2 regions of the Aquitalea aquatilis genome follow, and region 1 is predicted to be linked to the other one. Evidence: predicted binding sites of a transcription regulator. Region 1 holds the regulator's gene; the other holds the start of a gene.
The links. The regulator FNR, encoded in region 1, switches genes on or off when oxygen is low (the NO sensors DNR and NnrR bind a similar motif). The targets are predictions, from matches to a motif close to TTGATNNNNATCAA.
Positions count from the first base shown of each region.

Region 2: cobA (uroporphyrinogen-III C-methyltransferase) is a predicted target of FNR. The motif match lies at 2,161-2,174, and genes of this name have one in related genera.

Region 1 is NZ_CP039731.1:418,677-423,090, reverse strand. Features, by position in the region: gene FAZ30_RS02005 (RNA methyltransferase) at 1-285, shown strand, start outside; gene FAZ30_RS02000 (DUF1853 family protein) at 263-1,198, shown strand; gene FAZ30_RS01995 (flavodoxin family protein) at 1,195-1,653, shown strand; gene fnr (fumarate/nitrate reduction transcriptional regulator Fnr) at 1,787-2,533, opposite strand; gene hemN (oxygen-independent coproporphyrinogen III oxidase) at 2,646-4,052, shown strand; gene FAZ30_RS01980 (RrF2 family transcriptional regulator) at 4,174-4,414, opposite strand, start outside.
Region 2 is NZ_CP039731.1:3,711,921-3,716,334, forward strand. Features, by position in the region: gene FAZ30_RS17355 (cytochrome c oxidase subunit 3) at 1-129, opposite strand, end outside; gene FAZ30_RS17360 (cbb3-type cytochrome c oxidase subunit I) at 195-1,622, opposite strand; gene FAZ30_RS17365 (c-type cytochrome) at 1,658-2,083, opposite strand; gene cobA (uroporphyrinogen-III C-methyltransferase) at 2,241-3,080, shown strand; gene FAZ30_RS17375 (hemerythrin domain-containing protein) at 3,159-3,587, shown strand; gene FAZ30_RS17380 (DUF2249 domain-containing protein) at 3,584-3,796, shown strand; gene FAZ30_RS17385 (hypothetical protein) at 3,793-4,414, shown strand, end outside.

The DNA.
Region 1 (4,414 bases):
ATGACCTACGAGCTGTTCAGCCATACCGAGGTCGATGTGGAGTACCTGCGGCCGGAGAGCGAAACCGCCAGCCTCGGCGAGGTGGAAGGCTTCTGCCAGCATCTGGACCAGACCATGGGTGCCATCGGCTATTACCGTCGCCGCAACAGCGAACGCCTGATGCGCCGCATGCGTGCGCTATTCAATCGCTCCGGCATGTTGCGTGACGAGGTCGATATCCTGCGTGGCCTGATGAAACAGATCCAGCGCGTGGCAGATGGCCATGAGCACGACGGCGAGGCCTGAGCGCGGCTTTCATCTCCCTTACACGCAGCCGGCGCTGCGTGATCTGGCTTTTCTGCTGACCTCTCCTGCGCCCTGGGATAGTGGCCGCAATCTGTCGCCCGCGCAGTTGCTGGGCCCACAGGGCCATGCCTTGCTGGCGGAGCTGGAGGAAAATCCGGCACCGCTCTCACACTGGCTGGCGCAACAGCCTTGCCAGCGGCTTGGCCACTATGCCGAACGCCTGCTGGCTTTCTGGTTCCAGCTGGCTCCGCATATCGAACTGGTGGCGGCCAATGTGCCGGTGCGTGAGGCCGGTGGCCGCACCATCGGCGAATTCGATTTCCTGATCCGGCTGGATGGTGTGCCACTGCACGTGGAAACCGCCAGCAAATTCTATCTGCAGCTGGGACATGGCGCGGACACTCTGGTCGGTCCCAGCCTGCGCGACGCCTGGCCGCTCAAGGCCGCCAAATTACAGGAACAACTGCAACTGGCCCGTCATCCTGCGGCGGCCCGTGTCTTGCCGCCCGGTTTTGCCGGCTGTGCCAGTGCCGCGCGGCTGGCCGGCTGGTTCTTCTATGCCGGTACGCCAGCTGTCCCGGCTGCGCCATTGGCGCCGGAGCAACTGCAAGGCTGGATCAGTCCTTTGCAGCAGCCCTGGCCAAGCTTTTCCAGCGGAGGGCGCTGGATATGGCTATCGCGGCTGGGCTGGCTGGCCCCGGCGCGGGTAGAGCAGGGCATGGTGCGTGAGCAGGATAGCCTGCGCCAAGAGCTGTTGCAGGCGGCGGTACCACAGCTGGTGGCCGAATTGCTGCCGGTGGGGGATGGTTACTGGGAGGAAGTGGCTCGCGGCTTTGTGGTGCCGCCGGGCTGGCCGCAGCAGGACCGATTACAGGCCTTGCTGGCCACTATTGATGGCAGGCCCGCTCCATGAAACGGTTGTTGATTATCTACGCCAGCCAGACTGGCCACACCTTGCAATTGATCGATGCCTTCTGTCAGCCGCTGTTGCCGCTGTGCGCAGAACTCCACATCAGCCGCCTGCCAGCCGCGGAGGCAGGACTGGATGATTTGCTGGCTGCTGATGCCATCGTGCTGGCAACGCCGGAGAACTTTGGCTATATGGCGGGTAAAGTGAAGGATTTTTTTGATCGCACCTATTACCCGGCACAGGGGAAGACCGAGGGTCTGCCCTATCTGATGCTGGTGTCGGCAGGTACGGATGGTCTGGGAGCGATCCAGGCCATGCGCCGCATTGCCTGCGGTTATGGCTGGAAGGAAGTCTTGCCGCCCTTGCTGGCGCAGGGCGAGATATTGCCGCAGCATCGGGAGCAGGCCATGGAGCGGGGCGAGATGCTGGCCGCAGGCATGCTGGTGGGGCGCTGGTAGGGCAGGGCGGGCGGCTTAGCCGACCGGACTAGGTCTTCAGACGAATGGTCGGCCGTGCCAGTAATGCGCAAGATGCAAAAACACCGCAGGCTGCCGGCAAGCAGGGCTGCGGTGTTTCTGGTTGGCTGCTGCTTCAGACGCCGTTGGCGTGGGTGCAGCCGGCAATCAGGTCTTTCAGTGCGTCGGCCTTGATCAGCTGGATGTGCTTGTGATCGACACTCAGCCAGCCCTGCTGCTGGAACTTGGACAGCGTACGGCTGACCGTTTCCAGTTTCAGGCCGAGGAAGCTGCCGATTTCCTCACGGCTCATGCGTAGGATGAAGTCATTGGCAGCAAAGCCGCGTGTGGACAGACGCTGCGACAGGTTGAGCAGGAAGGCCGCCAGGCGTTCTTCCGCTTTCATATTGCCCAGGAGCAGCATGACGTTCTGATCGCGCACGATTTCGCGGCTCATCAGCCGGAAAAAGTGGTGCTGCAGGCTGGGAATATCGCGCCCCAGGCTTTCCATGCGATTGAAGGGCAGCTCGCAGACTTCGCTGTCTTCCAGGGCGATGGCGTCGCAGCCATGCACATTGGAAGAAATGCCATCGAGGCCCATCAGTTCGCCGGACATCAAAAAGCCGGTGACCTGTTCGCGACCGTCCTGGCTGGCGACGCTGGTTTTGAAGAAACCAGTACGCACTGCGAACAGGGACTTGAAGCCCTCGCCGCTGCGGAACAGGTACTCGCCGCGCTTGAGGCGGCGGCTCTGACGGATCACGGCGTCCAGCTGCGTCATTTCGTCGCGGTTCAACCCGATGGGCAGGCAGAGTTCGCGCAGGCTGCAGTTGGAGCAGGACACCTTCAGTGCGTGAATAGTGTGTTGGTTTTGGTCAGACATCGAGTGTTTTGTACAACCCTGTAAAGAAGCTTGACCCTTGTCAAAGCGGAATTCACACGTTTTCCGCAAATTTACCAGTCCACCTGACGTTTGACTATCAATACCCGACGACATGCACACCACCCATCCGTTTTCGCCCACCCACTGTGAGTTCGACCGAGCGTTGATCGAACGTCTTGATGGCTCTGGCCCAAGATACACTTCTTACCCGACGGCCGACCGCTTTACGCCGGCGTTTGGCGAGAAGGACTATAAACACTGGCTGAAGCAACGCCACCTTGGCATGCATCAGAACGCAATATCATTGTACGTTCATATACCGTTCTGCAACACGGTATGTTACTACTGCGGCTGCAACAAGATCATCACCAAAGACAAAAGCCGCGCTGATCGCTACCTCGACTATCTGGAAAAAGAGATCAAGCTGGTGGCCGCCTCACTGGGCTGTCGCGAAAAGCTGATCCAGCTGCATTTTGGTGGTGGTACGCCCACCTTCCTGTCCGATGAACAGCTGGACCGGCTGATGGGCATGCTGCGCACTCACTTCGAATTTTTGCCGGAGGGAGAATATTCCATCGAGATCGATCCGCGCAAGGTGGGTCGCGAGACCGTGCACCATCTGGCAGGTCTGGGCTTTAACCGCATGAGCGTGGGCATCCAGGATTTCGACCCGCAGGTGCAGCAGGCGGTTAATCGCGTGCAGAGCGAAGCCGAGACGCTGGAAGTGATCGATGCCGCCCGCGAAGCGGGTTTCAAGTCGGTCAGTGTCGACCTGATCTACGGCCTGCCGCTGCAGACGCGCGCATCGCTGAAAGCCACGCTGGACAAGGTGATTGCCATCAGTCCGGACCGGCTGGCGCTGTACAACTATGCTCATTTGCCCACGGTGTTCATGCCGCAGCGGCGCATCAACGAAGCGGATCTGCCGACGGCCAGCACCAAGCTGGATATCCTGCAGGATGCGGTAAAAAGCCTGGCGGATGCCGGCTATGTATTTATCGGTATGGACCACTTTGCCAAGCCGGAAGACGACCTGGCCATCGCCTTGCGCCAGGCCCGCCTGCAGCGCAATTTCCAGGGCTATTCCACCCATGCCGACTGCGACATGATCGGTCTTGGTGTCTCGTCCATCGGCAAGGTCGGCCCCTGTTACAGCCAGAATGAGAAGGACCTGGACAGCTATTACGCCGCGCTGGATGAGGGCCGTTTGCCGGTGATGCGCGGCATGGTGCTGGATCAGGACGACATCCTGCGCCGTGGCATCATCCAGGCGCTGATGTGCCGCTTCTCGCTGTCGGTGGAGGCCATCGAGCAGGTGCATGGCATCAATTTCGCTGAATATTTTGCTGAGGAACTGCCGGCCATCCGCGAATATCACAAGCTGGGCTTGCTGACTTTTGACGGTGATTTCCTGATGGTGGAGCCGAAAGGCCGCTTCCTGATCCGCAATATCGCCATGCTGTTCGACCGCCACTTGCGCGAGCGTGAAACCAAGGCGCGTTATTCCAAGACGATTTGACACCCGCAGTGCTGTTTTTTCCAAGGGAAAACCCTGAAAAAAACCGCGAAAAAAAGCCCGCTTGCTGCGGGCTTTTTGTTTGAAAAGTGATGGTTTTTTACAACAGTTTGCCGTGCTTGGATCAACCTTCCGTGGCGTTGTCCGGCAAGGGGAAGGGTTTTTGCTGCCGATGCAGCCGGATAATCGCCTCGCCGGTGGGGCTGGCGACGATATCGCGCAGGGTATAACCATCCAGCACGGTGAAAAAGGCTTGTAGGCCGACATCCAGCGCCGACTTGAGACGGCAATCCTGGCGCAATGCGCAAGGGGGCGTGGCACAGTCGATCAGGGCGGTATTGCCCTCCAGAATGCGGATGATGCCA
Region 2 (4,414 bases), 1.1 Mb from region 1:
GAAAAACACGCCAAACACCGCCAGCTCCGCCAGGATGAAAAACCACATGGCCAGATCACCCGGTATATGGGGCTCTGGCACATGGCGCGCTGGCTGCACCTCGGTCAACTCCAGACTTTGTTCACTCATGCCGGTCTCCAAAATCAAAGAGGCGGCCCGCAAGCCGCCTCATTTCCGTTACGCTCAGCCGCTAATCAGCTTTCGCGTTTGCCGGTGACAAAAAAACTGGTGACATACATCATCAGGCCAGTGAAGAAACACAGACCAAAGCCGAAACGTGCCCAGTACATCGGCATGATGTGCTGCTGGGTTTCCATGAAGGACAGCGGCGAGGCCGACAGGCGCTGCAGCGATACCTGGGTCACCGCGGCGGCAGTCAGCGACAGGGTGATCCCCACGATGGACAGCGTCATCACCCAGAAAGCGGTCTTTTCCAGCTTTTGTGCTGCTGCACTATTGGCTTCACGACCACGCAACAGCGGCATGGTGTAGGAAATCATGGTCAGCACCACCATGGCATACGCACCATAGAAAGCCATGTGACCGTGTGCGGCAGTCAGCTGGGTGCCGTGAGTGTAGTAGTTCACCACCGACAGCGTACCCAGGAAACCCCATACCCCGGCACCAAGGAAGGACATCACCCCCGTACCCAGCGCCCACAGCGTGGCGGCCTGGTTCGGATGCTCACGCCGACGCCGCTTGACCATATTGAAGGCGAACACCGTCATCATGAAGAAGGGAACCGGCTCCAGTGCCGAGAAGATGGACCCCAGCAGCTGCCAGTAACCCGGCGTACCAATCCAGAAATAATGGTGACCAGTACCAATGATGCCGGTGATCAGGGTCATGGCAATGATCAGGTACAGCCATTTTTCGATGATTTCACGGTCGACCCCGGTCACCTTCACCAGCACGAAGGCCAGCATGGCACCCATGATCAGTTCCCATACGCCTTCCACCCACAGATGCACCACCCACCACCAGAAATACTTGTCCAGCACCAGGTTGTTCGGGTTCACAAAGGAGAACAGGAAGAAAATCGCCAGCCCCCACAGCCCCAGCATCATCACGATGCTGATGCTGGTCTTGCGACCGGACAGCAGGGTCATGGACAGGTTGAACAGGAAGGACAAGGCCACCAGCACGATGCCTACCTTGGTGATCAGCGGCTGCTCCAGGTAGCCGCGCCCCATGGTGGGCAGCAGGTCGTTACCGGTCAGGTGGGCCAGCACGTTATATGGCAAACCCAGATAGCCCAGGATGGTCAGCGCACCCGCCACCAGGAACACCCAGAAGGTGATGATGGCCAGCTTCGGGCTGTACAGCTCCCGTTCGCACTCTTCCGGAATCAGGAAATAACCCGCCCCCATGAAGCCGAACAGCAGCCAGACAATCAGCAGATTGGTATGCACCATGCGTGCAGTGCCAAACGGAATGGCGGGAAACAGGAAGTCGCCCTTGAAATACTGCAGGCCGATGATCAGGCCAAACAGGATCTGGCCGATGAACAGGCCGATGGCCGCCACAAAATAGGGTTTGGCCACCGCTTGCGAGCGGTATTTTATCTGGTCATTCACGGCCGCCTTGCTGGCTGGCAGTGGTGCCACGGTTGCATTACTCATGTATTTTCTCCGGAAGCAATTGATCGTGTTGCTGATCAGCCTTCGATATTGGGCGGCCAGTTATTGGTATTGATCTGCGAGCTGTATTTCAGGAATGCCACCAGATCATCCAGCTGGGCATCGTTCAGGTTGAACTGCGGCATCTGGCGACGACCCGGTACATTGGTCGGCATCGCCTTCATCCAGCCCTTGATGAATTCCGGACCACGGCGCACATAGACATTGCCCAGCTCCGGAGCGAAGAAAGCCCCCTCGCCAATCAGCGTGTGGCAACCGGCGCAGTTGCGTGTCTCCCAGATTTTCTTGCCGCGCACGGCGGCGTCGGTCAACTGGGCCTTGGCGTTATGGCTGGGCACCGCCATGGTGGTATCCACGGTCAGCCCCAGGAAAATCAGGAAAAAGAAAACCGACCCACCGTAAAAGATGTTGCGGGCCGTCGATTTGGTGAAGCTCGCGCTCATCACGTCCTCCTCAATTGCGTGTACCGGCAAGCCCGATACCTGCGGCGAAATGTACGGTTTTGGACATCCCGATAGCATTGATTCGAATCAACGATTTCCAGCCCCCTCTCTTCCTACACTGGCAACATCACCCCAAGGCCCAGCCAGAGGAGCCGGTATGAACAGCCCGCATCAAGTCCTGCACACGCCCCCTGTTCCGCCAGAAAAACCAGTCATTCCCGGCAGTGAATTCCGGCCGGGCAGCGTCGCCCTGGTAGGGGCAGGGCCGGGCGCGGCCGACCTGCTCACCCTGCGCGCGCTGCAACGCCTGCAACAGGCCGATGTCGTGCTGTACGACCATTTGCTGGACAGCAGCATTCTTGAACTGGCACCGGCCGCAGCCGAACGCATCTGCGTGGGCAAGCGCGCCAGCCGCCACACCCTGCCGCAAGCAGACATCAACCAGTTGCTGGTGAGCCTTGCCCGGCAGGGCTGGCGCGTGGTGCGGCTAAAGGGGGGCGATCCGCTGCTGTTCGGCCGTGGTGGCGAAGAGATGGAAGCACTGGCCGCCGCCGGCATTCCCTGTGAAGTGGTTCCCGGCATCAGCGCCGCGCTGGGGGCTGCCGCCAGCGCAGGCCTGCCCTTGACCCATCGCGACTATGCCCAGGGCTGTAGCTTTGTCACCGGCCATCGCCGCCAGGGACAACAAACGCTAGACTGGCCACGTCACTGCACGCCCGAGCAGACCATCGTGGTTTACATGGGGCTGGGTGAAGCCGCCAGCATCGCCAGCCAGTTGATGGCGCATGGCCGGGCGGCCGATACGCCGGTCGCCGTGGTGGAAAATGCCTGCTCCACTCGACAGCGCTGCCTGTGCGGCAGCTTGCAGAACCTGGCCACCCTGATCGAACAGGAAGGCATCAGCGCCCCGGCACTGCTGGTGATCGGGCAGATTGTCACCCTGCATCAAAAACTGCAGGCCAGCACGGCACAGCCGCTTGCAGCGACAAGTTCTTGATCCGCGTCATTCAAACGGACAGCCGCAGCACCGCATACTGCGGCTTTACTGATCGCCCAGCCTCACAGGACACCCCCCATGAACGCCATAGCCTGTCTGACCCAGCAGCATCGTGACTGCGACGCCATTCTTGCCCAAGCCGAACAGGCCGTACGACACGGTGACTGGACGAGCGCCGGGCAGACCTGCCTGCGCCTGACCGCCGAGCTGGAACAACACTTTCAGCTGGAAGAACAGCAGCTGTTCCCGGCTTTCGAGGCAGCCACCGGCATGCTGAACGGGCCCACGGCGGTGATGCGCAACGAACATCAGGAAATCCGCCTGCTGCTGCAAGACATGGACGACGCGCTGCATGCCACGGATGCCACGGCATGGCTGGGCCACGCCGAAACCCTGCTCATCCTCACCCAGCAGCACAATATGAAAGAAGAAAACATCCTCTATCCCATGTGCCGCCAGCACATTGCCGGCTTTGAGCAAATGGTGACGGCGGGAGCCAGCGCATGAGCCCGGTCGACCTGCGCCACCTCGCGCCCCCCGGGCCGATGGAAATCATTCTGGATGCCGCCGAGCAGCTGCAAGACCAGCAAACCCTGGCCTGGATTCTGCCGCACCACCCCACACCGCTGCTGCCGCTGCTCACCGCGCAAGGCATTGACTACCGCTTTGAACTGTCCGGCGATGGCGGGGTGATTCTGTTCATCAGCAAAGCATGAGCCAGGCCTGGCTTTCCTACGACGACGCACCACCCTTCTGGCTGCCCGCCAGTTTTTTTGGCGCAGCCATGCTGTGGCTGCTGACCCTGGGATGCTTGCTGCTGCCCGCAGACATGCTGGCCGCCAACCGCTATCACCCACAGCTGCTCGCCCTTACCCATGCCTTGGGCCTGGGCGTGCTGGGCAACATCATGAGCGGTGCCCTGCTGCAAATGCTGGCGGTGGCCAGCGGTGTAGCGACACGGCACGCAGGCCGCCTGTTGCTGGGCATTTTCCTGCCCTGGCAGGCGGGAACGGCCTTGCTGGTGGGCGGCTTTTTGCATGGTTTCTCCCCACTCGCCCTGCAGGCGGCTGCAGTCCTGCTGTGCGCGGCCATCATCCGCCTGGCCTGGCACGGCCTGTATGGTCTGGCCCGCAGCCCGGCGCGTGATGCCAGCAGCCGGGGCATGGCGCTGGCGCTGGTGGCGCTGCTGGTCACCGCCCTGCTGGGACTGTGCCTGGTGCTGACGCTGAGCGGCCAGTTACCGCTGCCGCTCATGCCGCTGCTACACAGCCATGTGCTATGGGCGGCGCTGGGCTGGCTGTTTCTGCTGGTGCTGGCGGTGAGCCAAACCGTCA